3 regions of the Streptomyces sp. NPDC018019 genome follow, and region 2 is predicted to be linked to each of the others. Evidence: predicted binding sites of a transcription regulator. Region 2 holds the regulator's gene; each other region holds the start of a gene.
What was found. Region 2 encodes HrcA, which represses chaperone genes, less so after heat shock. Its sites were predicted from a motif close to TTNGCACTCNGNNNNNCNGAGTGCNAA; they were not measured.
Positions count from the first base shown of each region.

Region 1: the regulator HrcA is predicted to act here: its motif matches at 9,074-9,100, upstream of groL (chaperonin GroEL).
Region 3: the regulator HrcA is predicted to act here: its motif matches at 3,410-3,436, upstream of groES (co-chaperone GroES).

Region 1 is NZ_JBIRGD010000005.1:123,159-133,609, forward strand. Features, by position in the region: gene ACH4FX_RS10595 (Cmx/CmrA family chloramphenicol efflux MFS transporter) at 1-20, shown strand, start outside; gene ACH4FX_RS10600 (DUF4031 domain-containing protein) at 93-365, opposite strand; gene ACH4FX_RS10605 (hypothetical protein) at 367-729, opposite strand; gene ACH4FX_RS10610 (MurR/RpiR family transcriptional regulator) at 875-1,822, shown strand; gene murQ (N-acetylmuramic acid 6-phosphate etherase) at 1,915-2,874, shown strand; gene ACH4FX_RS10620 (PTS transporter subunit EIIC) at 2,937-4,484, shown strand; gene ACH4FX_RS10625 (alanine/glycine:cation symporter family protein) at 4,507-6,012, opposite strand; gene ACH4FX_RS10630 (SDR family NAD(P)-dependent oxidoreductase) at 6,184-7,038, opposite strand; gene groL (chaperonin GroEL) at 7,265-8,887, opposite strand; gene ACH4FX_RS10640 (cold-shock protein) at 9,253-9,456, opposite strand; gene ACH4FX_RS10645 (MoaD/ThiS family protein) at 9,890-10,168, opposite strand; gene thrC (threonine synthase) at 10,229-10,451, opposite strand, start outside.
Region 2 is NZ_JBIRGD010000004.1:144,703-155,153, forward strand. Features, by position in the region: gene ACH4FX_RS09035 (hypothetical protein) at 1-494, opposite strand, end outside; gene ACH4FX_RS09040 (OsmC family protein) at 678-1,106, shown strand; gene ACH4FX_RS09045 (16S rRNA (uracil(1498)-N(3))-methyltransferase) at 1,185-1,928, opposite strand; gene ACH4FX_RS09050 (nitronate monooxygenase) at 1,925-3,052, opposite strand; gene dnaJ (molecular chaperone DnaJ) at 3,311-4,447, opposite strand; gene hrcA (heat-inducible transcriptional repressor HrcA) at 4,448-5,464, opposite strand; gene ACH4FX_RS09065 (MBL fold metallo-hydrolase) at 5,753-6,487, shown strand; gene ACH4FX_RS09070 (DUF3097 domain-containing protein) at 6,516-7,358, shown strand; gene ACH4FX_RS09075 (Uma2 family endonuclease) at 7,327-7,926, opposite strand; gene hemW (radical SAM family heme chaperone HemW) at 8,033-9,265, opposite strand; gene ACH4FX_RS09085 (SpoIIE family protein phosphatase) at 9,423-10,451, opposite strand, start outside.
Region 3 is NZ_JBIRGD010000001.1:218,836-229,286, reverse strand. Features, by position in the region: gene ACH4FX_RS01150 (hydroxyacid dehydrogenase) at 29-1,078, shown strand; gene groL (chaperonin GroEL) at 1,229-2,851, opposite strand; gene groES (co-chaperone GroES) at 2,955-3,263, opposite strand; gene ACH4FX_RS01135 (response regulator transcription factor) at 3,738-4,418, shown strand; gene ACH4FX_RS01130 (sensor histidine kinase) at 4,474-5,895, shown strand; gene ACH4FX_RS01125 (LCP family protein) at 5,951-7,267, shown strand; gene ACH4FX_RS01120 (FtsW/RodA/SpoVE family cell cycle protein) at 7,318-8,847, shown strand; gene ACH4FX_RS01115 (methyltransferase domain-containing protein) at 8,973-10,178, shown strand; gene ACH4FX_RS01110 (hypothetical protein) at 10,186-10,451, opposite strand, start outside.

The sequences.
Region 1 (10,451 bases), on a different contig from region 2:
AGGCGGCGGAGCGGGTCTGACCGCCGCGGACCGGTCCGGCCCGCCGGACCGGTCCGTCCCCCACCGGGCCGGTCCACCACCCCCCGCCGCCGCTACCGGCTCGTCTCCCGGCTCTTCGGCCTGCGCAGGCCCGCCGCACGCAGCCGGTGCACCAGCTCCCTGCTGCCGACCTCCGCGGCGCCGGCGCGCACCGCGTCCCCGTACCGCTCCGCCGGTATGTCGTAGTGATCGCGGTCGAACGCCTTGCGCGGGGCGCCGATCCGCTCCGCGAACGCGTGCAGTTCCTCGAACGAGACGTCGCTGACCAGGTGGGACCACATCCGGCCGTGTCCCGGCCAGGTAGGCGGGTCGATGAAGAGGGCCACGTCAGCCTCCCGCGGTGGCGCCCAGCGAGCCGACCGGGGCCACCGAGACCGCCGTCTTGGGGCAGACCCAGTGCGGGTCGGGGCCCAGCTCCGGCTCCACGTCCAGCGCGTGGGGATCGCCGCCGTGCAGGCACACGGGGCACAGGGGCCAGCGGCCGTACCGCTCCAGCAGCGCGTCCTGGACGTCCTGCGCTATCAGCCCGGCCACGAACGCGGCGCCCTCGGGCCACTGCTGCACCCACCATCGGCGGTGCGTCACGGAGTCCTCGACGAGCGAGACGATCTCCGCGTCGGCGACCTCGCCCGCCACCAGGTCCGCGAGGACCAGGGCACGGGCCGCGTGCAGTGCCTGTTCGAGCTCCATGCCCCCATTCTCTCCCGCACCACCGACAACCGCCCCGGCTGTCCACACCGGCCGCCCGGCCCGGCGCTCGCACCCCGTCCGCACGGTTGTCCACAGGTTCGCACGGGGTATTGACGCGGACCGGCGGTGAAATTAGTTTTCAGCTGTGCGCCCTGATGTGAAGGAAACTTTCAAGGGCTCCGGTGCCGGCGCCCGGCCCGCCCCGAGTCCGCCCGCCCCCGCCGCCCTGGCCGCCAAGGTGCGCACGCTCGCACCGTCCATGACCCGCTCCATGCAGCGGGTCGCGGAGGCGGTCGCGGGCGACCCGGCCGGCTGTGCCGCGCTCACCGTCACCGGCCTCGCGGCCCGTACGGGCACGAGCGAGGCCACCGTCGTGCGCACCTCCCGCCTGCTCGGCTATCCGGGCTACCGCGACCTGCGGCTCGCGCTGGCCGCCCTCGCCGCCCAGCAGGCCACCGGCCGCGCGCCCGCCGTCACCGCCGACATAGCGGTCGACGACGCGCTCCCGGACGTGGTCGCCAAGCTGGCCCAGGAGGAGCAGCAGTGCCTGGCCGACACCGCGGCCGGGCTGGACCTGACGCAGCTGGAGGCGGCCGTCGCCGCCCTGGCCGCCGCCCGGCGCATCGACGTCTACGGCATAGGCGCCTCCAACCTGGTCGGCCAGGACCTGGTCCAGAAGCTGCTGCGCATCGGCCTGATCGCGCACGCCCACTCCGACCCCCACCTCGCCGTGACCAACGCGGTCCAGATGCGGGCCGGTGACGTGGCCATCGCGATCACCCACTCCGGGCGCACGACCGACGTCATAGAGCCGCTGCGGGTGGCCTTCGACCACGGCGCGACGACCATCGCGATCACCGGCCGCCCGGACGGCGACATCGCCTCGTACGCCGACCACATCCTCACCACCTCCACCGCCCGCGAGAGCGAGCTGCGCCCCGCCGCCATGTCCTCCCGCACCAGCCAGCTGCTCGTCGTGGACTGCCTGTTCGTCGGGGTCGCGCAGCGTACGTACGAGACCGCCGCACCCGCCCTGTCCGCCTCCTACGAAGCGCTCGCCCACCGCCACTCGCCCCGCGCCCCCAACCGCTGACCGTCGGCCGACCCGTCGTCCGCCGGTTCCCGCCACGTCGTCTCCACTCCCCCGTACAGAGCCGTACGAGCCCGGAAAGAGCCGCCACCGCCATGACCTCCCCCGCCGAGTACGCCCAGCTGCGCGCCCAGCTGGACACCCTGACCACCGAAGCCTTCCGGCCCGAACTGGCCGAGATCGACCGGCTGTCCACGCTGGAGATCGCCCGCACGATGAACGGCGAGGACGCCACCGTCCCCGCCGCCGTCGCCGACCAGCTGCCCGCCATCGCCGCCGCCATCGACGCCACCGCCGAGCGGATGGCCCGCGGCGGCCGGCTGGTCTACGCGGGCGCCGGCACGGCCGGCCGCCTCGGCGTGCTGGACGCGAGCGAGTGCCCGCCCACCTTCAACACCGACCCGTCCGAGGTCGTGGGCCTGATCGCGGGCGGCCCCGCCGCCATGGTCGCCGCCGTCGAGGGCGCCGAGGACCGCGCGGACCTGGCCGCCGCCGACCTGGACGCGCTGGGTCTGACCGCCGACGACACGGTCGTCGGCATCTCCGCCTCCGGCCGCACGCCGTACGCGATCGGCGCCGTCGAACACGCCCGCACGGCCTGCGGCGCCCTGACCGTCGGTCTGTCCTGCAACGCGGGCTCGGCGCTGGCCGCGGCCGCCGACCACGGCATCGAGGTGGTCGTCGGCCCCGAACTCCTCACCGGCTCGACCCGTTTGAAGGCCGGCACGGCGCAGAAGCTGGTCCTCAACATGCTCTCGACCATCACCATGATCCGGCTGGGCAAGACCTACGGGAACCTGATGGTGGACGTCCGCGCCTCCAACGAGAAGCTGCGGGCCCGCTCGCGGCGCATCGTGGCGCTGGCCACCGGCGCCGGGGACGCGGAGATCGAGGCCGCGCTCGCCGCCACGGACGGGGAGGTCAAAAACGCCATCCTCGTCGTGCTCGCCGGGGTCGACGGGCCGACTGCGGCCCGGCTGCTGGCCGACTCCCGCGGCCACCTCCGCGCCGCCCTGCACACCGCACTGCACACCCCGCCCCTTCAGGACGGCTGACCCGGCCGGGCGCCCCGCCGCCTCCGGACCGTCCCGGCACACCCGCACAGCAAGGCACCACCATGTCCGATGAGAAGAACCGCGCCACCGCCGCCGCGATCCTCCCCCTGGTCGGCGGCGCCGCCAACATCACGTCCGTCACCCACTGCATGACCCGGCTGCGCCTCGGCGTCGCGGACCGCTCGCTGGTCCAGGACGACGCCCTGAAGGCACTGCCCGCCGTCCTGGGCGTGGTGGAGGACGACACGTACCAGATCGTGCTGGGCCCCGGCACGGTCGCCCGCGTCACCCCGGAGTTCGCCGCCCTGGTCGACGCCGGGCGCGACGCGGCGCCCGTCCCGGAGGACCCACCCGCCACACCCCCGGCACCCGCCCCCGCCGCTCCCGCACCCCCCACCGCCGAGGAACTCGCCGCCCAGGGCGCCGCCCTGAAAGCCCGGCAGAAGGCCAGGAACGCCACCCCGGTCAAGCTCTTCCTGCGCCGGATCGCGAACATCTTCGTACCGCTGATCCCCGCCCTCATCGGCTGCGGCATCATCGCCGGCCTGAACGGCCTGCTGACCAACTTCGGCGTGCTGCCCGCCCTGGTCCCGGCGCTGGCCGCCATCGCCTCCGGCTTCCTGTCCCTGATCGCGGTCTTCGTCGGCCACAACACCGCGAAGGAGTTCGGCGGCACGCCCGTGCTGGGCGGCGCGGTCGCCGCGATCATCATGTACGCGGGCGTCGCCAAGGTGACCGCCTTCGGCCACCAGCTGGCGCCGGGCCAGGGCGGTGTCCTGGGCGCGCTGGGCGCGGCGCTGCTCGCCGTACAGATCGAGAAGTGGTGCCGCCGGCACGTCCCCGAGGCGCTGGACGTCCTGGTCACCCCCACCGTGACCGTGCTGGTCTCCGGCCTGGTCACGCTCTTCGGCCTGATGTTCGTGGCCGGTGAGATCGCCACCGCCATCGGCACGTGCGCCACCTGGCTGCTCGCCCACGGCGGCGCCGCGGCCGGGTTCCTGCTCGGCGGCCTCTTCCTCCCGCTCGTCATGCTCGGCCTGCACCAGGCCCTGATCCCCCTCCACACCACACTGATCGAACAGCAGGGCTACACGGTCCTGCTGCCGATCCTGGCGATGGCCGGCGCCGGCCAGGTGGGCGCCGCGCTGGCGGTCTACGTCCGGCTGCCGGGCAACCGCTCGATCCGTACGACCATCAGGTCCGCGCTGCCCGCCGGCTTCCTCGGCGTCGGCGAACCGCTGATCTACGGCGTCTCACTGCCGCTGGGCCGCCCGTTCGTGACCGCCTGCGTCGGGGGCGCGTTCGGCGGCGGCTTCGTCGGCCTGTTCAACCAGCTCGGCACGGCGGTCGGCTCGACCGCCATCGGCCCGTCCGGCTGGGCCCTGTTCCCCCTGCTCAAGGGCAACCAGTCCCTCGGCGCGACCCTGCTCGTCTACGCCCTCGGCCTGCTCATCGGCTACGCGGCCGGCTTCCTGGCCACGTACTTCTTCGGCTTCGGCAAGCAGGCCCGGACGGAGCTGAACACCGCCCCGCCACCGCCCGGCGCCGATGCCCCGGCCGCGTCCCGGCCGGACGCCGCCCGCCCGGACCAGCAGCCGACCACCGTCTGACCGGGCACCCGGCCGCGGCGGCTCAGCGCACGCCCGCGCCCGCCCGGGCCCCGACCGCCCGCTCCCGGTCCTCCCGTTCCCCGCGCTCCACCGCGGCCGCGGGCCGCTCGTCCGGCCAGCACTCCACGCCCGTCAGGTCCGGCATGCGGGAGCCGGTGAACACCGGGTCCCGCCCCGACCGGCGCTGGGCCGTGTAGTCGTCGAGGAGGCGGAAGGCGATCGCCGAGAGCGGGAGGATGGCGAGCAGGTTGATCAGCGCCATGAGGCCCATGAAGACGTCGGCGAGGTTCCAGACGACGCCGACCGAGCCCAGCGCGCCCAGGAAGACGACGGCCAGGACGACGGCGCGGTAGGCGGGCAGGACCCAGGCGCGCCGGGTCAGGAAGCCGATGTTGGACTCGCCGTAGTAGTAGTTGCCGATCATGGAACTGAAGGCGAGCAGGAAGACGATGGCCGTCAGCACGTGACCGGCCCAGCCGCCGAGCGTGTCGGTCAGCGCGGACTGGGTGAGGTCGGCGCCCCGCCGGCCGCCCGGCTCGGGGGCGGTCGTCAGGATGATGAAGGCGGTCATCGAACAGATCAGCAGGGTGTCGAAGAAGACGCCGAGGGACTGCACGAGGCCCTGCTTGACCGGGTGGGTGACCTCGGCCGCCGCGCCCGCGTTGGGCGCCGAGCCCAGACCCGCCTCGTTGGAGAACATCCCGCGCCGGACGCCCTGCTGGATCGCCGCGCCGAGCCCGCCGGCCGCCAGCTCCTTGACGCCGAAGGCACCGCCGACGATGTCGCCGCACACCCGCGGCAGATCACCGAGGTTGAGCAGGACGACCGTGGCGCCCAGCAGCAGGTAGACGACGGCCATGACCGGTACGAGGACGGTCGTGACCGCCGAGATGCGGCGCACGCCGCCGCAGATCGCGAGGCCCAGGAGCACGGCCAGCAGCACGCCGACCGCCGGGGCGAACCAGCCCGGTCCGCCGCCGGGCACGGAGCCGGAGGCCACGGCCGTGATCGTGTTGGACTGCACGGCGTTGAAGACGAACCCGAAGGTCACGGTGATCGCCACCGCGAACAGCACCCCCGGCCAGCGCTTGCCGAGCCCGCGCTGCATGTAATACGCGGGGCCGCCCCGGTACGTGCCGGACCCGCCGCGGTCGCGCACCTTGTAGAGCTGTGCCAGCGCCGATTCCACGAAGGCCGAGGCACCGCCGATCAGCGCCATCACCCACATCCAGAACACCGCGCCCGCGCCGCCGAGGGTGATGGCGGTGGCGACACCGGCGATGTTGCCCGTACCGACCCGCGCCGCCGCGGAGATGGTGAAGGCGCCGAAGGACGAGACCGGCTTGGAGCCGTCCGCCCGGGGCTGCGACCGGTCCCTGAGCACGCGCAGCATTTCCGGGAAGAGCCGCAGCTGTACGGCCTTGGAACGGACCGTGAAATACAGGCCCGCGCAGACCACCAGCGGTATCAGCAGGTAGGTCCACAGACCGTCGTTGACGGCGACGATCAGGGAGTCGAGCGTGCTCATGGGCGTCCTTAAGGGGGCGTCCGGGGTGCGGGGGGCGGCCGTACCGGAAGATCACCTTCCGGCAAGGCTCCGGAAAGTATGGCCGCCATGTCCATACCGGGACCAGCGCCGCCTTACATGCCGTATCTCACAGAAAGCGACATACCGCCGAGGCGGCCCGGCGGTGCCCGCTCACAGGGCGCAGCCGTGCAGCCCGCCGTCGACGACCAGGTCCTGCCCGTTGACGTACGCCGCTTCGCCGGAGGCCAGGAAGGCGACCGCGGCGGCGATCTCCTCGGGATGCGCGAACCGGCCCGCCGCCGTCTGCGCCCGCAGCCTCTCCGCCTCCGCCGGATCGATGTCCGAGCCCGCGAACATCGGCGTGTCGACGTAGCCGGGGCTGACCGAGTTGACGCGGATACGGCGCCCGGCGAGCGCCGCCGCGAGCGTGCGCGCGAGGTTGTGCGCGGCGGCCTTGGTCGCGGAGTGCAGGGTGGCGTCCGCCTGCCCGCGCTGGATGAGCGACGAGGCGTTGATGACGACTGCGCCACCGTCCCGCAGCAGCGGCAGCGCGCGCTGGACGGTGAAGAAGACGCCCTTGAAGTTCACGCCGACCGCACGGTCGAAGTCGGCCTCGGTGATCTCTTCGAAGGGGGCCGCGGCGTACACCCCGGCGTTGGCGAAGATGATGTCGAGGCGCCCGAAGCGCTCGCGCACGGCCTGCACCACGGCGTCGAGGTCGGCGACGGAGGCGGTGTCGGCCCGTACGGCCAGCACCCGGTCCGCGGCGGCGCCCGCCACCCCCGTGCTGCCGCCCGCGACGGCCGTCTCACCGCCCGTCACCGCCGCTTCCGCCCGTTCCCGCAGGTGCGCGGCGGCGGTGTCGAGGCGGCGCGCGTCGCGTCCGCACACCACCACCCGCGCGCCGTCCGCGAGCAGCCGCCGCGCGGCCGCCAGGCCCACACCGCTGCTGCCGCCGGTGATCAGCGCGACGGTGTCCGCGTCGAACCGGTCCGGTCGGGCGGTCTGCCCGTTTCGAGTCGTCATGGGGGTTCGTGTACCCGTCACCCGGGGGCCACGCAAGGACCGCCGTACCCAACCGCCGTGCCCGACCGTCGGACCTCAGCCGTACGGAGCCGGGCGCCCGCCGGGCACGGACCCGGACGCGCGCCGGTCCCGGGCGCCTGCCGGGCCCGAAAACGCCGCCGGGGCGGCACCCCCCTGGGAGGAGGGGTACCGCCCCGGCGAACCAAGGACAGGTGATCCGGGAGGATCAGAAGTCCATGTCACCGCCCGGCATGCCGCCCGGAGCAGCCGCGGCGGCCTTCTCCGGCTTGTCGGCGATGACGGCCTCGGTGGTCAGGAACAGCGCGGCGATCGACGCGGCGTTCTGCAGCGCGGAGCGCGTGACCTTGGCGGGGTCGATGATGCCCTCGGCGATCATGTCGACGTACTCGCCGGTCGCGGCGTTCAGACCGTGGCCGACGGCCAGGTTGCGCACCTTCTCCACGACGACGCCGCCCTCGAGGCCGCCGTTGACGGAGATCTGCTTGAGCGGGGCCTCCAGCGCCAGCTTCACCGCGGCGGCACCGGTGGCCTCGTCACCCTCCAGCTCCAGCTTCTCGAAGACCGAGGAGGCCTGCAGCAGGGCGACGCCACCGCCGGCGACGATGCCCTCCTCGACGGCCGCCTTCGCGTTGCGCACGGCGTCCTCGATGCGGTGCTTGCGCTCCTTGAGCTCGACCTCGGTGGCGGCACCGGCCTTGATGACGGCCACGCCGCCGGCCAGCTTCGCCAGGCGCTCCTGGAGCTTCTCGCGGTCGTAGTCCGAGTCGCTGTTCTCGATCTCGGCGCGGATCTGGTTGACGCGGCCCTGGACCTGCTCGCTGTCGCCGGCACCGTCGACGATGGTGGTCTCGTCCTTGGTGATGACGACCTTGCGGGCGCGGCCGAGCAGGTCGAGACCGGCGTTCTCCAGCTTGAGGCCGACCTCCTCGGAGATGACCGTGCCACCGGTGAGGATGGCGATGTCGCCGAGCATGGCCTTGCGGCGGTCGCCGAAGCCCGGGGCCTTGACCGCGACGGACTTGAAGGTGCCGCGGATCTTGTTGACGACCAGGGTCGACAGGGCCTCGCCCTCGACGTCCTCGGCGATGATCAGCAGCGGCTTGCCCGACTGCATGACCTTCTCCAGCAGCGGAAGGAGGTCCTTCACGTTGGAGATCTTCGAGTTGACGATGAGGATGTACGGGTCGTCGAGCGACGCCTCCATCCGCTCCATGTCGGTGGCGAAGTACGCCGAGATGTAGCCCTTGTCGAAGCGCATACCCTCGGTGAGCTCCAGCTCCAGACCGAAGGTCTGGGACTCCTCGACGGTGATGACGCCTTCCTTGCCGACCTTGTCCATGGCCTCGGCGATCAGCTCGCCGATCTGGGTGTCGGCGGCGGAGATGGAGGCGGTCGAGGCGATCTGCTCCTTGGTCTCCACGTCCTTGGCCTGCTCCAGCAGGGCGGCGGAGACGGCCTCGACGGCGCGCTCGATGCCGCGCTTGAGCGCCATCGGGTTGGCGCCGGCGGCGACGTTGCGCAGGCCCTCGCGGACCAGGGCCTGGGCCAGGACGGTCGCGGTCGTCGTGCCGTCACCGGCGACGTCGTCCGTCTTCTTCGCGACCTCCTTGACCAGCTCGGCGCCGATCTTCTCGTACGGGTCTTCGAGCTCGATCTCCTTGGCGATGGACACACCATCGTTGGTGATCGTGGGGGCGCCCCACTTCTTCTCGAGGACGACGTTACGGCCCTTGGGGCCGAGGGTGACCTTGACGGCGTCGGCGAGCTGGTTCATCCCGCGCTCGAGACCGCGCCGTGCCTCCTCGTCGAACGCGATGATCTTGGCCATGTGAAGTGGTCCTCCCGGACTGGGGGTCCCCCCGGACGGAGTCTGGGGGAGGGTGGATACTCCGGACCGCGCTGGCGCCCGCGACGGACGGTCTGCGACCCTGTGGTTCCTTGCCCCACCGGCCCGCCGACCTCACCGAGTCGGTCCTTAGCTGTCACTCTCACTCGTAGAGTGCTAACGCAATGATTAGCACTCGACCCACGAGAGTGCAAGCGCGTTGGCGAGAGCTCTCCCCCGGCGCGACAACCGTCAAACCGGGCACGGCCGGATGGCCCGGCGCGCCCCGCGGCGTCCGGGCCGCATACAGAAGGTCCGCGCCTCCCCAAGGAGACGCGGACCCTCGTACGCAGCAGTCGGTCGGCGCTTCAGCCGGCCACGCGGACCATGTCCGCCTGCGGCCCTTTCTGGCCCTGCGAGATCTCGAACTCGACCCGCTGGCCCTCCTCAAGGGTGCGGTAGCCGTCCATCTGGATCGCGCTGTAGTGGACGAAAACATCCGCACCACCGTCGACCGCGATGAAGCCGTACCCCTTCTCCGCGTTGAACCACTTGACGGTGCCCTGAGCCATGCCTAACTCCCCTATTACTGGCCCTTGCACAGGACCGCACTCCGCGGACCCGGGTCAGACCTCACCCCCCGACAGGAGGGGGTGTGCGCCGGAACGCGTCGACCGCCGCTGAATGTATCTGTCCAACTGCCCAGCGCAACAGGTCAATCGGACGAGAATTCTGCGTGCGAACAATCGCAAAAATGCGGATATATGCCCATACTCCTGGGCAAGTCGGGCCGGGCATAGCTCACCAACGCGACAATTCATGTCCACACTTCGCCCACAACTTGCCGGGGTCTTCTCTGCGCTCGGCACGCGTACGACGAGGGATCACCACAACTGTATCGCCTTTAACAACACGGAATCGCCCCGTCCGCTTCGTGGCGGACGGGGCGATTCCGGCCGTCGGCCCCGGAAAGGGCCGGAAAGAATCCTTACGGCTTCCTGGCGCTCAGCAGCCGCCGGCCACCGCCGGAATGATCGAGACGCCCGCGCCGTCCGGGGTCGGGGTCTGAAGGCCCTGCTCGAAGCGCACGTCGTCGTCGTTGACGTAGACGTTCACGAAGCGGCGCAGCTTGCCGGTGTCGTCCAGGACGCGCGCCGCGATCCCGGAGTGGTTCTTCTCCAGGTCCGCGATGACCTCGGAGAGGTTCGCGCCCTCGGCGGGCACCTCGGCCCGGCCGCCGGTGTAGGTGCGCAGGATGGTCGGGATGCGGACGTTGACGCTCATGGTGTTCTGCCTTCCGGCTTGCGGGCGGGATGCGGGAGGGAGGGACGGGACGGGTGGCGGTCAGCCCGCCAGGCCGGCCGCGCGGAACGCGTCCAGGCTCGGCCGGATGGTGGCCGTCGGCCCGGTGGTCGGCGCGACCGCGTCCAGCGTCTTGAGGCCGTCCCCGGTGTTCAGCACGACGGTGGTCAGCGCCGGGTCGAGCAGGCCGTTCTCGATCAGCTTCTCGGTGACGCCCACGGTCACCCCGCCGGCGGTCTCCGCGAAGATGCCCTCCGTACGGGCC
Region 2 (10,451 bases):
GTGCCGGTCGGCGTGTCGGCGGCGCAGTCGCCGAGCACGCCGACCTGGAAGACGACCTGCCCGGCGACCCGCGCGGTGAGCCGGCCGCGTACGCAGCGGCCGTCGACCTCGGAGGTGACGCGCCCGGTGATGGTGATCTTGCTGCCGTGCGTGGTCTGCCCCTGGCAGTCGACGGTGGCGACCGTACGGCGGTGCGCCGTGGCCGTCGCGTTCGCGGCGGCCCGCTGGTCCCCTTCGAGGGTCGCCGTACAGCTCAGCCAGCTCACGTTCACGCCGATGCGCTCCAGCGCCCGCGTTCCCGCCCGGTCGGTGGTGTACGCGACCGACGAGGTGTTCAGTCCGCCGGCCGGCTCGCACGCGGACACCGCGACGACCGCCGCGCCCGCGGCACCCACCGCCGCGAGCAGCCTGCCGCGCCGGGCCGTCCGGGCCCGGGACCCGCCGGTCCGGGCGAGCCGTGTCCGTACGTGCCGTACGTCTCGTAAGCGCCCCATGGCCCCCATGTCCGGCAGCCTCCCACCGCCGCACGCGGACCAACAGTCCCGGCTCGGCCAGTGTGCGCCGCCGCCGTACGGACCGCCGTGTTCCGCCGGTCCGGGTCCCGCCGTACGCCGGGCCGGAATCACTAAGCTGATCCCCACAGACCGCCATCCGTCCACCATCTGGAGTCAGTCACCATGGCAACCACCCGCACCGCGCAGACCCACTGGGAAGGCAACCTGCTGGAGGGCAAGGGACAGGTCGCCCTCGCGTCCTCCACCGTCGGCACGTTCGACGTGAACTGGCCGGCCCGCGCCGAGCAGCCGAACGGCGTCACCAGCCCCGAGGAGCTGATCGCGGCGGCCCACTCGTCCTGCTACTCGATGGCCTTCTCGCACGGCCTCGCGGGCAAGGGCTACACCGTCGCGGCGCTGGACACCCAGGCCGACGTGACCTTCCAGCCGGGCGAGGGCATCACCGGCATCGTGCTGACCGTCAGGGCCAGCGTGCCCGGCCTGTCCGAGGAGGACTTCCAGGCCGCGGCCGAGGACGCCAAGAAGAACTGCCCGGTGAGCCAGGCGCTGGCCGGCGTCAAGAACATCACCCTCGACGCCCGGCTGGTCTGAGCCGGCGGGCGACGCGACGACGGCGGGGCCGCGGCAGCACGAGTGCCGCGGCCCCGCCGTCCCGTTTTTGACGTTGCGTCAACTCCAGCGGCCGGTACGGCCCAGCAGCAGCGCCGTGGCCGCCGTACCCGCCGTGGACGTCCGCAGCACGCTCCACCCGAGCCGGTACGCCTTCGCCCCCGCCTCCTCGAACGCCGCCAGCTCCTCCGGCGACACGCCGCCTTCGGGACCGACCACCAGCACGATCCGCCCGGACGGCGGGAGTTCGGCGGACGCCAGCGGCGCGCTCCCCGCGTCCCGGTCCTCGTGCAGGACGGCGGCGAAGTCCGCCTCCGCGAGCAGCGCCGCGACCTGCTTGGTCGACATCAGGCCGGTGACCTCGGGGAACCGCAGCCGGCGGGCCTGCTTGCCCGCCTCGCGGGCGGTGTTGCGCCACTTGGCGAGGGACTTCGCGGCCCGCTCGCCCTTCCACTGCGTGATGCACCGGGACGCGGCCCACGGGACGATGGCGTCCACGCCGGTCTCCGTCATGGTCTCCACGGCCAGCTCGCCGCGGTCGCCCTTGGGCAGCGCCTGTACGACGGTGATCCGCGGCGCCGGTTCCGGCTCGGTCTGCGTACCGGTCACCTCGACGACGAGGCGGTCCTTGCCCTCGGCCGCCCGTACGACGCCCACCGCGCCGGTCCCGTTGCCGTCGGTCAGCACCACGGGCTCGCCCGCGCGCAGCCGCCGTACCGAGACCGCGTGCCGGCCCTCGGGCCCGTCCAGCACGGTTTCGCCCGGGCCCGGGACGCTGTCGACGAGAAAGACCGGCGCCGTCACAGCGCACCTCCCGGCTCACCCGGGACGCCCGGCCCGGTGTCCTGGCCGCTTCCGAGGGCCAACCCGGCGCGTGCCGCTTCCAGTTCGGCCATCAGCACCTCGACCAGCTGCCCGGCCGGCAGCTGCCGCGCCAGCCGGTGCCCCTGCCCCGCCCACAGCGCCATGCCCTGCGCGTCCCCGATCCGGGCGGCGGCCTTGCGCAGGCCGGAGGTGAGGTGGTGCACGGCCGGGTAGGCGGCCGGGGCGTACGGGCCGTGCTCGCGCAGGAAGCGGTTCACCAGGCCGCGGGCCGGGCGCCCGGAGAAGGCCCGGGTCAGCTCCGTACGGGTGAACAGCGGGTTGGTCATCGCCTGCTTGTGCAGCGCGTGCGCCCCCGACTCCGGGGTGACCAGGAAGGCCGTACCGAGCTGCGCCATCGCCGCGCCCGCCGCCAGCACCGCGGCGATCTGCGAGCCGCGCATCAGACCGCCCGCCGCGATGAGCGGTATCTGCACGGCCTCGCGGATCTGCGCGATCAGCGACAGCAGCCCGACCCCGGCGCCGGTGCCGTCGGCCTGCGGGTCGTCGCGGTGGGTGCCCTGGTGGCCGCCGGCCTCGACGCCCTGCACACAGACCGCGTCGGCGCCGGACCACTGTGCGGCCTGCGCCTCGGCCGCCGTGGTGGCGGTCACGATCGTGTACGTGCCGACCTTGGCGAACCCGTCGAGCACGGCGCGGGTGGGACAGCCGAAGTGGAACGAGACGACCGGCACCGGGTCCTCGCGCAGGATGGCCAGCTTGGCCTCGTACCCGTCGTCGACGCCGCCGTACGGGTCGATCTCGTCCAGCGGGGTCTCGTACCAGGCCGACTCGCCCGCGAGCTGCTCGCGGTAGACCTCCACGGCCGCGTTGTCGGCGAGGGAGGGCTGCGGCATGAAGAGGTTCACGCCGAAGGGGCGGTCGGTCAGCCCACGCAGCTGCTTGATCTCCTGATACATGCCGTCCGCGGTCTTGTAACCGGCGGCCAGGAAGCCGAGCCCGCCGGCTCCGCAGACGGCGGCGGCCAGCTCCGGGCGGGAGACACCGCCTGCCATGGGAGCCTGCGCGATCGGATAGCGGCAGAGATCGGTCAGCGCTGTGGGCATGCCCACATCGTGTCACGCCGCACCACCGCACCCGAACCGGGGCCGTCCGCATCAAGATCAAACAGGCCCGGCGATCAGGGCACTTCGGGCGGGAACGGCGAACGGCGGCCGGGGACGCATGCCCCGGCCGCCGTCCGGTCCGGCCTGCTTGATCAGCGCCCGTTGAACGCGTCCTTGAGCCGCGAGAACAGCCCTTGCTGGCCCGGCTGACAGTGCCAGCCCGGGGGACAACCCCCGGCCCCCCGGCAGGACAACACGCTACCGTCCGTTGAACGCATCCTTGAGCCGCGAGAACAGCCCTTGCTGGCCCGGCTGGAACTGTCCCTGCGGGCGTTCCTCGCCGCGGAGCTTCGCGAGGCGGCGCAGCAGTTCTTCCTGCTCGGCGTCGAGCTTCGACGGTGTGATGACCTCGACGTGGACGATGAGGTCGCCGCGCCCGTTGCCGCGCAGGTGGGTGACGCCGCGGCCGTGCAGCGGGATCGACTGGCCGGACTGCGTGCCGGGCCGGATGTCGATCTCCTCCACGCCGTCCAGCGTCTCCAGCGGGCACTTCGTGCCCAGCGCCGCCGCCGTCATCGGGATGGTGACCGTGCAGTGCAGGTCGTCGCCGCGCCGCTGGAACGTCGGGTGCGACAGCTCGTGGATCTCCACGTACAGGTCGCCGGCCGGGCCGCCGCCGGGGCCGACCTCGCCCTCGCCCGCCAGCTGGATGCGGGTGCCGTTGTCCACACCGGCCGGGATCTTGACCGTGAGGGTACGGCGCGAGCGGATACGGCCGTCGCCGGCGCACTCGGGGCACGGGGTCGGCACGACCGTACCGAAGCCCTGGCACTGCGGGCACGGCCGGGAGGTCATGACCTGGCCCAGGAAGGACCGGGTGACCTGCGAGACCTCGCCGCGGCCGCGGCACATGTCGCAGGTCTGCGCCGAGGTGCCCGGCGCCGCGCCCTCGCCCGAACAGGTCGTGCAGACGACGGCGGTGTCCACCTGGATGTCCTTGGTGGTGCCGAAGGCCGCCTCGTCCAGCTCGACGTCCAGCCGGATCATCGCGTCCTGGCCGCGCCGCGTGCGGGAGCGCGGTCCGCGCTGCGAGGCGGTGCCGAAGAACGCGTCCATGATGTCGGAGAAGTTGCCGAAGCCCGCGCCGAAGCCGCCGGCCCCGCCGCCGCCACCCGCCTGCGAGAGGGGGTCGCCGCCGAGGTCGTAGACCTGCTTCTTCTGCGGGTCCGACAGCACCTCGTAAGCGGCGTTGATCTCCTTGAACCGCTCCTGGGTCTTCGGATCCGGGTTCACATCCGGGTGCAGCTCGCGCGCCAGCCGCCGGAAAGCCTTCTTGATCTCGTCCTGCGAGGCGTCGCGCCGTACGCCCAGGACCGCGTAATAGTCCGTGGCCACTTACGACTCCGCGAGGATCTGTCCGACGTAACGTGCCACTGCGCGTACCGCTCCCATCGTTCCGGGGTAGTCCATGCGGGTCGGTCCGACCACGCCGAGTTTGGCGACTGCCTCGTCGCCCGAACCGTAGCCGACCGCGACGACCGATGTGGACGTCAGGCCCTCATGGGCATTCTCATGCCCGATGCGTACGGTCATGCCGGAGTCCTTGGCCTCCCCGAGCAGTTTGAGGAGCACCACCTGCTCCTCAAGGGCCTCCAGCACCGGCCGGATGGTCAGTGGGAAATCATGCCCGAAGCGCGTGAGATTGGCGGTGCCGCCGATCATCAGCCGCTCTTCGGTCTCCTCCACCAGAGTCTCCAGCAACACCGACAGAACTGTCGAGACCGTCCCCCGGTCCTCCTGCTCGAAGGACTCCGGGAGATCCTGCACGAGCTGCGGCACGTCCGTGAACCGCCGGCCCACCACGCGGCTGTTCAGCCGCGCCCGCAGGTCCGCCAAGGAGGTCTCGCCGAACGGCGCGGGGCAGTCCACCATGCGCTGCTCGACCCGGCCGGTGTCCGTGATCAGGACCAGCATCAGCCGGGCCGGGGCCATCGACAGCAGTTCCACGTGCCGCACCGTGGACCGGGTCAGCGACGGGTACTGCACGACGGCGACCTGCCGGGTGAGCTGCGCCAGCAGCCGTACCGTACGTCCCACCACGTCGTCCAGGTCGACGGCGCCGTCCAGGAAGTTCTGGATGGCGCGCCGCTCGGGGCTGGACAGCGGCTTGACGCCTGCCAGCTTGTCGACGAAGAGGCGGTAGCCCTTGTCCGTCGGGATGCGTCCGGCGCTCGTGTGCGGCTGGGCGATGAAGCCCTCGTCCTCCAGGGCTGCCATGTCGTTGCGGACCGTGGCGGGCGAGACCCCGAGCTTGTGCCGCTGGGTCAGCGCCTTGGAGCCGACCGGCTCCTCGGTCCCGACATAGTCCTGGACGATGGCGCGCAGCACTTCGAGTCTGCGTTCACTGAGCATCGCGCACACCTCCAGTCCGGCCGTGTCACCGGCGCGCGGCCGGGTTCTTCCCGGGTCGTCTTCCCTGGCACTCATCAGGTCCGAGTGCCAGACCCGGACCAAGTGTACGGCCGGGTCACGTGGGCGGGGCAAGGGCCGCGGTACCGGGTCCGCGCTCCGGGAGCGCGCGGCCGGTCCGCCGCGGGCCCGGGCGGGCACCCGGCGACCGCGCGTGCCGCGGGCACGGCGGGCGTCCGGCGACCGCCGGCCCGGCGGGCAACGGTATCGCGCTGCCGCTAGCGTCTCGGTATGCGTACGACGTGGGAAGAGGCCGGGTGGGAAGAGCTCGGCGCGGGTGTCGGGCGGCGCCGGATGCCCGGCTGGGACGAGACGGTCGGTGCCGTCGTCGGCGCCTCCGGCGTGCTGATCGTGGACACCGGCGCGACGATCCGGGACGGTGCCGGACTCCGCCGTCAGCTGCGCGGCATCACGGGCCGGAACGTGACGCACGTCGCGCTGACCCACCCCCATTTCGATCACATCCTCGGCACCGCCGCCTTCGCGGGTGTCCAGGTCTTCGGCGCCGCGGGCCTCGACGCGTTCCTGCCGCGCGCCCAGGACGAACTGCGGCGCAGCGCGGAGTCGCACGGTGTGGCCCCGGATGCCGCCGCGGAGGCCGCCGACCTGCTGGTCCACCCGCACCATCTGGTCTCCGGCGAGCGCACCCTCGACCTCGGTGACCGGCAGGTGCTGCTGGCCAACGTCGGTCCCGGCCACACCGCGTACGACCTGGTGGTCCTCGTCCCCGGCAGCCACGGCTCGCCCGAGGTCGTCTTCTGCGGCGACCTGGTCGAGGAGTCCGGCGAGCCGCAGGCCGGGCCCGACGCGTTTCCCGGGCAATGGCCGGCCGCGCTGGACCGGCTGCTGGCCCTCGGCGGGGAGGACGCGCGGTACGTACCCGGGCACGGCGCTGTCGTGGATGCCCGATTCGTCCGTGAGCAACGTGACGCGCTCAGCCGTCGCTTCGGCGTGTCGCGGCGCTGACCGGCCATCCCTTCTTATCGTCTGTCGGATGCGCAGCAGACAGTACGGCCCGGACCTCACCCCGCCGTGGAAGAAGCAGCAGCCGGCCCCCGAGGTCGCGGCGGAGCCGGACCTGGTGGTCGAGGAGGCCGTGACCGGGTTCTGCGGGGCGGTGATCCGCTGCGAGAAGACCGCCGAGGGCCCCACCGTCACCCTTGAGGACCGCTTCGGCAAACACCGCGTCTTCCCCATGACGCCGCGCGGCTTCCTGCTGGACGGCAAGCCCGTCACCCTCGTACGGCCCGCGACCCGGCCGGCCGCGCGCGGACCGGCCCGTACCGCGTCCGGCTCGCTGGCCGTCCCCGGGGCCCGCGCACGGGTCGCCCGCGCGGGGCGCATCTACGTGGAAGGGCGCCACGACGCCGAGCTGGTGGAACGCGTCTGGGGCGACGACCTGCGCATCGAGGGCGTCGTCGTGGAATACCTCGAAGGCATCGACGACCTCCCGGCCATCGTCCGCTCCTTCTCCCCCGGCCCCGACGCCCGCCTCGGCGTCCTGGTGGACCACCTCGTCCCCGGCTCGAAGGAGTCCCGCATCGCGGCGTCGGTCACGGACCCGGACGTCCTGATCGTCGGGCACCCGTACATCGACGTCTGGGAAGCCGTGAAACCGTCCTCGGTCGGCATCCCCGCCTGGCCGTCCGTCCCCCGCGGCCAGGACTGGAAGACGGGCGTGTGCCGGGCACTCGGCTGGCCGGAGAACACGGGCGCGGCCTGGCAGCGGATCCTCGGCTCGGTCCGCTCGTACAAGGACCTGGAGCCGGCGCTGCTGGGGCGGGTGGAGGAACTGATCGACTTCGTTACGGGCGATACGGCCGGGAGTGGGGCGTGACGTCGGGGAACGTCTGGAACTTACTGGTGTCGAGCTCGACGCCGAGCAGGTCCAGGGGAACAGGGTCGCCGAACTTGCTGATGCGCTGCGCCGCGTAATCGGCTTCCTCGTCACTGCCGGTGGGCTCGGTGAGCAGGACGCAGTGGCCCATGATGGGGTCGATGATCAGGTAGGCGGGGATCTTACCGGCGGCGTAGATCGAGCGCTTGAGGCGGTAATCGCGGTCGACGCTGTTCTTCGAGACCACTTCTACGAGCAGCGTGACCAGCTCGGGGGGCAGCAACCGCCCCGATTCAGGCCCGGCATCGCGATCCAGCACGACGAGGTCGGGCTGCGGCTCACTGGTTTGTCGCAGGAAGTCGATGTCCTGCGTCTGAAGGCAGTCCCATTTCTGATCCGGGATCTGTCGCAGCACCCTCAGCACGATCCGGTTGTGCACCAGATCGGGACCAGCCATCATCACGATTTCCCCCCGCAGGAGTTCCGCCTTGTAGCCCTCGGGGACCTCAAGGTCCTCGAAGAACGCGACGAGGGGGTGAGTGGTCGGCCGGTCGTCCACAGCGGTCATCTCCGTGGTCCTCCGCTTCACGCCGTCGCCCATGAGTACGACAGCAGACTAGGAACCAGCGTAGGGCGATCCGCGCGGGAAGCACATGACTCACCCCGCCGAGTGATCAGTCCACCAGATCCCGCACCACCGCGTCCGCCAGCAGGCGCCCCCGCAGGGTCAGGACGGCGCGGCCCGCCTCGTACGGGACGGGCTCCAGGAGGCCGTCGGCGAGGGCGCGCTCGGCGGCCTTCGCGCCGGCGGGGGCGAGGAGGGAGCGGGGGCAGCCGGCCGCGAGGCGGAGTTCGAGGAGGATGCGTTCCACCCGGCGGTCCTCGTCGGAGAGGAGTTCGCGGCCCGCGCCGGGGGACCGGCCCTCGCCGAGGGCCTGGGCGTACGCGCCGGGGTGCTTCACGTTCCACCAGCGGACGCCGCCGACGTGGCTGTGCGCGCCCGGTCCCGCGCCCCACCAGTCCGCCCCGGTCCAGTACAGCTCGTTGTGGCGGCAGCGGCCCGCTTCCGTCGTGGCCCAGTTGGAGACCTCGTACCAGTGGAAGCCGGCCGCGGACAGGGCCTCCTCGGTGATCAGGTAGCGGTCCGCGTGCACGTCGTCGTCGGTCATCGGCACCTCGCCGCGCCGGATGCGGCGGGCCAGCTGGGTGCCCTCCTCGACGATCAGCGCGTACGCCGAGATGTGGTCCGGCCCGGCGCCGAGCGCGGCGTCGAGCGTGGCCCGCCAGTCGTCGTCCGACTCGCCGGGGGTCCCGTAGATGAGGTCGAGGTTGACGTGCTCGAAGCCCGCCGCGCGGGCCTCGGCGACGCACGCTTCCGGGCGGCCCGGCGTGTGCGTACGGTCGAGGATCTTCAGGACGTGCTGCCGGGCGCTCTGCATCCCGAAGGAGACCCGGTTGAAGCCCGCGTCCCGCAGCTCGGCCAGGTAACGCGGGTCGACGGTCTCCGGATTGGCCTCGGTGGTGATCTCCGCGCCGTCCGCCAGCCCGAACTCGTCCCGGATCGCGGCGAGCATCCGGCCCAGGTCGGCGGCCGGGAGCAGGGTCGGCGTGCCGCCGCCGACGAACACCGTCTCGACCGGCCGCGGATCGTCGCCCAGCACCTTGCGGGCGAGCCGGATCTCCTCGGCGACGGTGTCCGCGTAGTTCTCCCGCGAGGCGAGCGCGCCGCCCGAGCCGCGCAGTTCGGTGGCCGTGTACGTGTTGAAGTCGCAGTAGCCGCAGCGCGTCGCACAGTACGGCACGTGCAGGTAGAACCCGAGCGGCCGGGCGCCCGCACCGGTCAGGGCGTGACCGGGCAGCGCCCCGTCCTCGGGCATGGGCTCACCATCGGGGAGTGCGGAAGGCATGCCTTCCATTGTCCGGCATACGGCGGGAAGCCCGTCGGTCGGCCGGGAGCGGGCCCGGCGGCGCCCGCCCGGCCCGGTCCCTTCCCGTTGCCACCACCCGGGCGGCGCCCGCCCAGGATGCCGGTCCCGGCAGCTCCGCCGGGCAGCCGCTCCCCCGCTACCGCCGCCCCGTCGCCTGGAGCACCAGCAGGGCCAGGTCGTCGTCCGGCGGTGTGGCGGCGAAGGCGTGCACCGCCCGCCGGATGTGCTCGGCGACGGCGGTGGCGCCCAGCCCGGTGCAGGCGGCGAGGTGGCCGGCCAGGCCGTCATCGTCGTCGAACAGCCGGTCGCCGCTGCGCCGCTCGGTCACGCCGTCCGTGACGCACAGCAGCGTCTCGCCGGGCGCCAGGTCGAACGACTCCGGTTCGTACGAGGTGTCCTCCACCACGCCGAGCAGCATCTGCGGCACCGCGGCGACCCGCACCGCGCCGTCCGTGCCGAGGACCAGCGGCAGGGGATGTCCGGCGCTGGCCAGGGTGCACCGGGCGCCCGCCGTGCCGTCGGCGCTGGGCACGATCTCGCCGTACAGCAGGGAGAGGAAGCGCGTCTGCTCGGTCTCGGCGCGCAGTTCGACGGCGGTGTCCAGGCCGCTGCCCGCCGCCGCGACCGCCGCGGTGACGGCCGCCACCGAGTCCGCGGCCTCGCGGGCCATGGTCTTGTTGAGCCGGTCCAGCACCTCACCGACGCCGTACCCGTCGCGGGCCAGCAGCCGCAGGACGGGGCGGGCGAGACCGGTGACCGCGGCGGCCTCCGGGCCGCTGCCGCACACGTCGCCGAGGGCGAAGCACCACCGTCCGTCCCCGGCGTCGAACAGGTCCCAGAAGTCGCCGCCGGCCCAGGCGCCCTCGCGCGGTTCGTACACCACGAAGGACTCCAGGCCGGGAACGTCGGGCCGGCCCCTCGGCAGCAGGCGGCGTTGCAGCACCTGGCTGATCCGTTCCTGGTTCCGGTACGCGCGGGCCGTGGCGAGGGCGCGGGCGACCCGGCGGGTCAGGTCCTCTATCAGGCCCACGACCTCGTCGGGGAAGCGCATCAGCCCGGCGCGCCCGATCAGCAGCGTGCCGTGGTCACGGCCGCCGGCCAGCAGCCGGCAGGCCAGCGCGGCACCGCCCGGCCCGTACCCGCTCGGCTCCTGGGGCCAGGGCCA
Region 3 (10,451 bases), on a different contig from region 2:
GCCCCCGGACCAGGAGCACGCTTCCACCATGCACCACACCACTGACAATCGCTCCGACCAGGCACGACTCCACCCCGCGCTGCTCCTCGCCATGCAACCGGGCCTCGCGGAACGCCTGCTCGCCGACCGCCACCGCAGCCGCCTGACGGCACTCACCCGCACCGATCCCGGCCTGGTCGCCCACGACTTGGCCGACCCGCCCCCGGCCGTGGCCACCGCGCTGACCCACGCCGAGATCCTCCTGACCTCGTGGGGCGCGCCCCCGCTGACCTCGGCCGTCCTCGACCGGGCCCCGTGCCTGCGGGCCGTCATCCACGCCGGCGGTTCGGTCAAACACCATGTCAGCAGCGCCTGTTGGGACCGCGGCATCGCCGTCACCTCGGCCGCCGCGGCCAACGCGCAGCCCGTCGCCGAATACACGCTCGCCGCGATCCTCTTCGCCAACAAGCGCGTCCTGCACACCGCGCACCGCTACCGCGCGCTGCGCGCCCCCCACAACTGGTACGAGGAACTGGAAGGCGCCGGGAACCACCGCCGTACGGTGGGCGTGATCGGCGCCTCCCACATCGGCCGCCGCGTCATCGCCCTCCTGCGCCCCTTCGACCTGACGGTCCTCCTCCACGACCCGTACGTGGACGAGTCCGAGGCCACCCGCCTCGGCGTCACCCTCGCCTCCCTCGACGACCTCTGCGCCGCCTCCGACGTGGTCACCGTCCACGCCCCCGCACTGCCCGCCACCCGCCACCTGCTCGACGCCCGCCGGCTGGCCCGCATGCGCGACGGGGCCACCCTGATCAACACCGCCCGCGGCACGCTCGTCGACGAGGCGGCCCTGCTCCCCGAACTCGTGTCCGGCCGCCTCAACGCCGTCCTGGACGTGACCGACCCACCGCTACCGCCCCCCGGCTCGCCCCTGTACGACCTGCCCAACGTCCTGCTCACGCCGCACATCGCCGGTTCCCTGGGCGGCGAACTCCACCGCATGGCCGACCAGGCGCTGGACGAGGTGGAGCGCTACACGAAGGGGCAGCCGTTCGCCGCGCCCGTACGTCCGGGGGAGCTCGACCGCTCGGCCTGACACGGCGACTCCTCCGAGCCCTTCCCCGCGCTCCCGAATTCCGCGCTCCCGAACCCCGTGCTCCCCCGCCCCGTGTTCACCGTGCCCCCGTGAACGGGACGAGGCCCGGCCCCCTCGAAAGGGGACCGGGCCTCGTACGGCTGAGGTGCCTCAGTGGGCGTGGCCGTGACCGTGACCGGCCTCGGCCTCCTCCTCTTCCTTCTTCTCGACGACCAGGGTCTCGGTCGTGAGCAGCAGGGAGGCGATCGACGCGGCGTTCTCCAGCGCCGAGCGGGTGACCTTGACCGGGTCGATGACGCCGGCCTTCACCAGGTCGCCGTACTCGCCGGTCGCGGCGTTGAAGCCCTGGTTCTTCTCCAGCTCCGCCACCTTCGAGGTGATGACGTAGCCCTCCAGGCCCGCGTTCTCGGCGATCCAGCGCAGCGGCTCGACGGCGGCGCGGCGGACCACGGCGACACCGGTGGCCTCGTCGCCCTCCTTGCCGAGGTTGCCCTCCAGCACCTTGACGGCGTGCACCAGGGCGGAGCCGCCACCGGAGACGATGCCCTCCTCGACCGCGGCGCGGGTCGCGGAGATGGCGTCCTCCAGACGGTGCTTCTTCTCCTTGAGCTCGACCTCGGTGGCCGCACCCACGCGGATCACGCAGACGCCGCCGGCCAGCTTCGCCAGACGCTCCTGGAGCTTCTCGCGGTCCCAGTCCGAGTCGGTGGTCTCGATCTCGGCCTTGATCTGGTTGACGCGGCCCTCGACGTCCTCGGACTTGCCGCCACCGTCCACGATGGTGGTGTCGTCCTTGGTGACGGTCACGCGGCGGGCGGTGCCCAGCACGTCCAGACCGGCCTGGTCGAGCTTGAGGCCGACCTCCTCGGCGATGACGGTGGCGCCGGTCAGGGCGGCCATGTCGCCGAGCATCGCCTTGCGGCGGTCGCCGAAGCCGGGGGCCTTCACCGCGACGGCGTTGAAGGTGCCGCGGATCTTGTTGACGACCAGGGTCGACAGGGCCTCGCCCTCGACGTCCTCGGCGATGATCAGCAGCGGCTTCGAGGAGCCGGCCTGGATGACCTTCTCCAGCAGCGGCAGCAGGTCCTGGATCGAGGAGATCTTGCCCTGGTGGATGAGGATGTACGGGTCCTCCAGGACGGCTTCCATGCGCTCCTGGTCGGTGACCATGTACGGCGACAGGTAGCCCTTGTCGAAGGCCATGCCCTCGGTGAAGTCCAGCTCCAGACCGAAGGTGTTGGACTCCTCGACGGTGATGACACCGTCCTTGCCGACCTTGTCCATCGCCTCGGCGATCAGCTCGCCGACCTGCTTGTCCTGGGCGGACAGACCGGCCACGGCGGCGATGTCGGACTTCTCGTCGATCGGGCGGGCGGTCGCGAGGAGGTCCTCGGACACGGCCTTGACCGCGGCGTCGATGCCCTTCTTCAGGGCGGCCGGGGAGGCACCGGCGGCGACGTTGCGCAGGCCCTCGCGGACCAGCGCCTGCGCCAGCACGGTGGCGGTGGTGGTGCCGTCACCGGCGATGTCGTTGGTCTTGGTCGCCACCTCCTTCACCAGCTGCGCGCCGAGGTTCTCGTACGGGTCGTCGACCTCGACCTCACGGGCGATGGTGACACCGTCGTTGGTGATGGTGGGGGCGCCGAACTTCTTGTCGATGACGACGTTGCGGCCCTTGGGGCCGATCGTCACCTTCACGGTGTCGGCAAGCTTGTTGACGCCGCGCTCAAGGGCGCGACGGGCGTCCTCGTCGAACTTCAGGATCTTCGCCATGAGTTACGTGTCCTTAGTCGTTCTCTCCAACGAACTGCGCCCCGGGTGACCGGTTGTTTAGACGCGGGAACCAGGGGCGCAGATCAAGGCAATCTTCGGTGAATTACTTCTCGACGATCGCGAGCACGTCGCGCGCCGAGAGGACGAGGTACTCCTCGCCGTTGTACTTCACCTCGGTGCCGCCGTACTTGCTGTAGAGCACGACGTCGCCGACGGTCACGTCGAGCGGAAGACGGTTGCCGTCCTCGAAGCGGCCCGGGCCCACGGCCAGGACGACGCCCTCCTGGGGCTTCTCCTTGGCAGTGTCCGGAATGACCAGGCCCGAAGCCGTGGTCTGCTCGGCGTCGAGCGGCTGGACCACGATGCGGTCCTCAAGCGGCTTGATGGCAACCTTGGAGCTGGCGGTCGTCACGATCCGACCTCCCCCTTCGGAGATCTCACGGGGTTAACTGTCTGAGGTGGCGACCAGGTGGATCCGTCGTCGCGGGTGCCGGACCTGCCCGTCGCTGTGTTTGGCACTCCCCGGTGGAGAGTGCCAGAGCCGAGACTATGACGCGGTTAGCACTCGGTCAAGCGGAGTGCCAATGCGCCTTGCGGCGCGTCTTTCCGGTTACGGGGGTCGTGGCCACCTTGCCCAGGTGGGGGGCCGGGGAATCCTTGGCCCGGGGGTGCATGCCGCACGCCGCATGCCGCTGTCGCGGCGGGTGGGGGTGTGGGCCTTCGCGCTGCGCGCTGATCGCATTTGGTTGCGTTGTGGGGCTCGGGGCCCCCACCCACCGGACCCCTCGCGCACGGCGCGCACCCCCACCAGGCGTAAGGCGGAAGCCGCGCACCCCACCCCCTCACCCGCCGCGTCAGCGGCATGTGTAGCCGCCACAATGGCCCCATGCACATACTGGTCGTGGAGGACGAAGAGGGTCTGGCCGACTCCTTGCGGCGGGGGCTGGCCGCCGAGGGGCACTGGGTCGATCTGGCCCGGGACGGCCACCGCGGTCTTGAGCTTGCGTTGACCGGGGACTACGACGCCATCGTGCTGGACGTGATGCTGCCGGGGCCCAGCGGTTACGAGATCTGCGGGCGGCTGCGCCGCCGCGACGACTGGACGCCCGTGCTGATGCTGACCGCCAAGGACGGCGAGTACGACGAGGCCGAGGGCCTGGACTCGGGCGCCGACGACTACCTCACGAAACCGTTCTCCTTCGTCGTGCTGCTCGCCCGCCTGCGCGCCCTCACCCGGCGCGGCCGGGCCGCCGAGCGCCCCCGTACGCTCCAGTGCGGCGACCTCACCCTGGACGCCGACGCGCGCCGCTGCCGCCGCGGCGAGACCGACATCGAGCTGACCGCCCGCGAACTGGCCGTGCTGCGCTGCCTCATGGCCGGTGACGGCCAGGCGGTCGCCAAGCGGGACATCCTCGACGAGGTCTGGGACTCGCCGGCCGACGTGGACCCCAACATCGTCGAGGTGTACGTCTCGTCGCTGCGCAAGAAGGTCGACACCCCGTTCGGCCGCCATTCGATCCGTACCGTGCACGGCACGGGCTACCGGATGGCGCCCGGTGAGGACTGAGCCCCGCCCGCAGGGCCGGAACCGGACCACCCGATTCCGGCGCGGCCCCGCCTCCATGCGCGGCCGTTCCGCCGCGGCCGCCGCCCTGGCCATGGCCCTCGTCCTGGCGGTGGGCGGCGGCTGGCTCTACGCGCTGCTGCGCGCCAACCTCCTGGACAACACCACCAGCCGCACCGAAGTCGCCGCCCGCAAGGTCGCCGCGCAGGCCGACACCGGCGCCCTTCCCGACGTCCTGTCCTCGCCCGCCGACGGCGTCGACCTGGTGCTGGTCCTGGACCCGGCGGGCCGGGTCGTCGCGACCAGCCTCCGCTCCGCCGACCCGCTCGCCACCGAGCTGCGGGACCTGCGCCCGCCCCCGGGCCAGGACTCCGCCGACCGCGTCCTCAGCGGCGCCCCGGCCGCGGCGGCGGGCGGCTCGCGGGCGGACGTGGTCGTGGTCCGCGCCACGCCGCCCGGCGGGGACGGGCAGGCGCGGTACGTGTACGCCGTGACCGTGCTCTCGGACGTGGACGACGCCACCCACGCCATCGGCGTCGCCCTGCTCGCCAGCGCCCCGCCGCTGATCGCGCTGGCCGCCGCCATCGCCTGGGCGGTGACCGGGCTGGCGCTGCGCCCGGTCACCGCGATCCGGCGGGAGCTGGCCGCGGTCAGCGAGAGCGAGCTGGACCGGCGGGTGCCGGACCCGGCGGGCGGTGACGAGATCGCGCTGATGGCCCGTACGGTCAACGCCACGCTGGACCGGCTGGAGCAGGCCGTCACCCGGCAGCGCCAGTTCGTCGCCGACGCGTCGCACGAGCTGCGCAACCCGATCGCGGCCGTACGGTCCCGGCTGGAGGTCGCGCTCGCGGCCGGGCCCGCCCCATCCGGAGAACCCGCTGCTCGTCCGGTTCCGACCGCCGACCTCGAACGATCCGTGCGCGCGGCCCTCCGCGACACCGAGCGCCTCCAGCGGATCGCCGCCGACCTGCTCCTCCTCGCGCGGCTCGACGCGCACGCCCCGCGGGCCGCCGAGCCGGTCGACCTGGCCCTGCTGGCGGCCGAGGAGGCCGCGCGCCGGCCGGCGGGCGGCGGGCCCCGGCTGGTGGTGGTGGCCGACGAGCCGGTCCCCGTGCGGGGCGATCCGGCGCAGCTGGAACGCCTGCTGACCAATCTGGTCGACAACGCCCTGCGCCACGCGCGTTCCGAGGTCCGCGTTCTCGCGCGGCCCCAGGAGGACGACGGTCGGCAGACCGTACTGGAGGTGGTGGACGACGGCCCCGGCATCCCGCCCACCGCCCGCGAGCGGGTCTTCGAACGCTTCGCCCGCCTGGACGCCGCACGCGACCGGGAGACCGGCGGTACGGGGCTGGGCCTGTCCATCGCCCGCGGCATCGCCCGTGCGCACGGCGGCGACCTGACCGTACGGGACCGCGCGGACGGGCAGCCCGGCGCCCGTTTCGTGGCCACCCTGCCCGCCCCGGCGCCCGCCCGCCCCTGAACCCCTCTTCAGAACCTTCAGGCTTTCTTCAGCCCCGCCCGGCGAGCCTGTCCGGATGAAGCACCGTCGCAGGCTCACCACCCCGGACGACGCAGCCCGCCCGCAGGGGCGGCGGCGCGGAGCCCGGCACGGCCGCCGGACCCGGCGCCGCGTGCTGCGCAGGCTGGCGCTGTGCGCCGCCGTGCTGCTGCTGTGCACCGCCGGCGCGGGCTGGTACTTCTACCGGGACCTGACCGGGCAGATCGGCTCGTCGCGGGCGCTCGGCGACGGCGCGCCGAAGTCGTCCGGCGGGGCGACCAACATCCTGCTGATGGGGCTGGACAGCCGTAAGGACCAGGACGGCAACGACCTGCCGAAGGACGTCCTGGAGAAGCTGCACGCGGGCGCCTCGTCCGACATCGGCGGTTACAACACCAACACCCTGATCCTGCTGCACGTGCCCGCCGACGGCGGCCGGGCCACCGCCTTCTCCATCCCGCGCGACGACCTGGTGGACGTACCAGGCCACGGCAAGGACAAGATCAAGAAGGCGTACGGGCTGGCCAAGGCCGCCGCGGAGGACCGGCTGGCGCGCCAGGGCGTCACCGACCACGACCGGCTGGAGCACGCGGGGCGGGAGGCGGGCCGCCGCGCCGAGATCGAGACGGTGCGCGCCTTCCTCGGCGTGCCGATCGACCACTTCGCCGAGGTGAACCTGGTGGGCTTCCTGCACATCGCGGACGCGCTCGGCGGCGTACCGGTGTGTCTGAAGCACGCGGTCAAGGACCGGTACTCGGGCGCCGACTTCCCGGCCGGGCGGCAGACCCTCGACGGGCCGCAGTCGCTGGCGTTCGTCCGGCAGCGGCACGGGCTGCCCGCGGGCGACCTGGACCGGACACGCCGCCAGCAGGCGTTCCTCGCCTCCGCCACGCACAAGCTGAACTCGGCGGGCACCTTCACCGACCCGCTGCGCCTGCTGCGGCTGCTGGACGTCGCCAAACGCGACCTGGTGATCGACGAGGGCTGGGACCTGCTGTCGTTCGTCGAACAGGCGAAGAACCTCTCGGGCGGGAACGTACGGTTCACCACGCTGCCCGTCGAGGGGTTCGCCAAGCACCGCGGCGAGGACGTGAACCTGGTCGATCCCGACAAGATCCGCCGGCTGGTCGCCCGGGAGACCGGGGCCGCGGACGGCCGCTCCCCCGCACCCGGCACCCCGGCCGCCCCCGGTGCCGGACCCGGCGCCACACCCGTCACACCTCTCTCACCTGCGGGAACCCTGCAACCGTCGCCCTCGTCTTCCTCATCGGCGGGGGAGTCCGGTTCGGGGACGGAAGGTTCCGGGCAGACGGCTCCCATGATCGATGGCGGAGGCATCCCGTGCGTGGACTGACGAGCTCGCTCCGGCCCCCCGGGGGCCCGGAGAGCGACGCCGAGCGCACGATGACGTTCGCCGCCCTGGCCCAGGCCCCCGACCGGCGGCGCACGGAGATGTGGCTGCTGGCCTTCGCCGTACTGATCACGGTCTTCGGCTACACCTACACCGACTTGTCGATGAACGGCCGGCTGCCGTCCGGGCTGCCCGGCTTCGCCGCCGCCATGTTCTTCATGGCGCTCGTCCCGCACCTGGTCGTACGCCGCTTCGCGCAGCGCGCCGACCCGCTGATCCTGCCGCTCGCCACACTGCTGTCCGGCTTCGGCCTGGTGCTCCTGAACCGCCTCGACATCACGTACGCGGCCAAGCCCAGCCTGCACATGACCCCGGCGGCGGGCGGGCAGCTGGTGTGGACGGTGATCGGGGTGGCGGTCTGCACGGCCACGCTGATGCTGCTGCGCGACCACCGCTTCCTCCAGCGCTACATCTACCTGACGATGGCCGTCGCGCTGGTGCTGCTGATGGCCCCCGCGTTCTTCCCCGGCGACACGTACGGCGCCAAGCGCTGGATATTCATCGGACCGCTGTCGCTCCAGCCCGGCGAGTTCGTGAAAATAATGATCGCGGTGTTCTTCGCGGGCTACCTGACGCTGAACCGCGACGCGCTGGCGCTCACCGGGCGCCGCGTCATGGGCGTCCAGCTGCCGCCCGGCCGCCAGCTCGGCCCGATCTTCACCATCTGGATCATCAGCCTGCTGGTGCTGGTCTTCGAACGCGACCTCGGTACGTCGCTGATCTTCTTCGGCCTCTTCGTGATCACCCTCTACATGGCCACCGAACGCACCAGCTGGGTGCTGTGCGGCCTGGCCATGGCCGTGGCCGGCGCCGCCGTCGTCGGCTCGACCGAGCCGCACGTCAAGGGCCGGGTGATGGCCTGGCTGCACCCCATGGACATCTTCCTGCCCCAGCAGGAACGGCCCCCGGGCCTGGTCTCCGAACAGGCCGCGCAGGCGCTGTTCAGCTTCGGCAGCGGCGGCATCAGCGGTACGGGCCTGGGCCAGGGCCACCCCGAACTGATCGGCTTCGCGGGCAACAGCGACTTCATCCTCACCACCGTCGGCGAGGAGCTGGGCCTGGCCGGGGTGATGGTCGTCCTGCTGCTGTACGTGCTGCTCGCGCAGCGCGGCCTGCGGGTGGGGCTCACCGCCCGCGACCCCTTCGGCAAGCTGCTGGCGGTGGGCCTGGCCAGCGCGCTGCTGCTCCAGGTCTTCGTCGTGTCCGGCGGCGTCACCGGGCTGATACCCCTCACCGGCAAGGCGCTGCCGTTCCTGGCCAAGGGCGGGTCGTCGCTGGTCGCGAACTGGGTGATGGTGGCGCTGCTCATCCGGATCAGCGACAGCGCGCAGCGCCGCCGCGAGCCGGTGGGGCCGCCGGACGGGCGGGGCGGCGCGCGGCGCGGGCGGCGCGCGCGGGCGGCCGACCCGGACGCGACGCAGGCCACGCCGCGCGTGGGGGCGGCGCTGCCGGCACCGGTGTCCCCGGCAGGCGGCAGCCGCGCCACCGGCCACGGGCGCCGGGCCCGCCGCGCGCGCGGGTAGCGAACCGGCCCCGGACCGGCCTCCGCCCCACCCGCCCCGGGAACTGCGGCCCGTCCCAGGAACTGCGGTCCGCCCCGGGGCCCCGGACCGGCCCCACCGCTCCCCTGCCCGCGCGCTGGCCCACAATGGGCCAGGTGAACCAGGCGAACGACCTCGACTCCTTCTCCGCGCTGCACACGCCCGAAGGGCAGGCGCTGCTGGCCGAGCTGCGCGACCACGACCCGGCGGACGAGCTGGCGACCGCGACCCGGTTGCGGCGCGATCATCCGGCGCCGCTGGTCTCCGCCGCGCTGGGCCAGGCGCGGCTGCGCCAGCGCGCGGCGGCCAAGTTCGGGGCGGACGCCACGCGCATGTACTTCACGCCCAACGGCGTCGAGCAGTCCACCCGCAGTACGGTCGCCGCCCACCGGGCCACCCGCCTCGCCGCCCTCGGCGTCCGCTCGCTCGCCGACCTGTGCTCCGGCATCGGGGGCGACGCCATCGCCCTGGCGCGCGCCGGCATCCACGTCCTCGCCGTCGACCGCGACCCGCTGGCCTGCGCGGCGGCCCGCGCCAACGCCGAGGCGCTGGGGCTGGCCGACCGGATCGAGGTGCGCTGCGCCGACGTCACCGAGGTGGACACCTCGGCGTACGACGCGGTCTTCGTCGACCCGGCGCGGCGGGGCGGCCGGGGCGGGCGCGGCGGCCGGATCTTCGACCCCGAGGCGTACTCGCCGCCGCTGTCCTGGGCCGTCGCGGCGGCCCGTACGGCACCGCACGCCGCCCTGAAGATCGCGCCGGGGATTCCGCACGAGGTCGTCCCGGACGAGGCGGAAGCGGAGTGGATCTCCGACGGCGGGGACGTGAAGGAGGCCGTCCTGTGGTTCGGCACCGCGCCGGGCGCCCGCCGCGCCACCCTGCTCCCGGGCGGCGACTTCCTGCTCGGCACCGGTCTGCCCGACCCGGAGCCGGGCCCGGTCGGGCGCTGGCTGTACGAGCCGGACGGCGCCGTGATCCGCGCCCACCTGGTGGCCGAGGTCGCCCAGCGGGTGGACGGCCGGCTGATCGACCCGACCATCGCCTACGTCACGGCGGACGAGCACCGGCCGACCCCGTACGCCACCGCGTACGAGATCACCGACACGCTGCCGTTCAACGTCAAGAAGCTCAAGGCGCTGCTGCGCGAGCGCGGCGTCGGGGTCGCCGTGATCAAGAAGCGCGGCTCGGCCGTCGAGCCCGACGACCTGCGCAAGAAGCTCAAGCTCTCGGGGCCGGAATCCTGCGTGGTGTTCCTGACGCGGGTGGCCGGCGCGCCTACGATGCTGCTGGGCCGCGCGGCGCCCACCGCCTGAGCCCCGCCTACAACCGGTCCGTCAGCTCCTCCGCGTACACCTGCGACAGGGGCTGCGGACCGACATACTGCTGGCAGGTGCACTGCCCCCGCTCGTAGGCGACCGGCTTCCGCTCCGCGTCCCACGCCGTCGGCACCTGCGTCACCTCATGGCACCGGCCCTGCTTGTCGTGCTTCGCGAGATGGTGCGCACACCCGCACACCGGCTCCGGCGGCCGCTGCGCCGCCTCCAGCTCCAGCCGGTCGCGCCGCGTGGCCTCCAGCCGCTCCATCT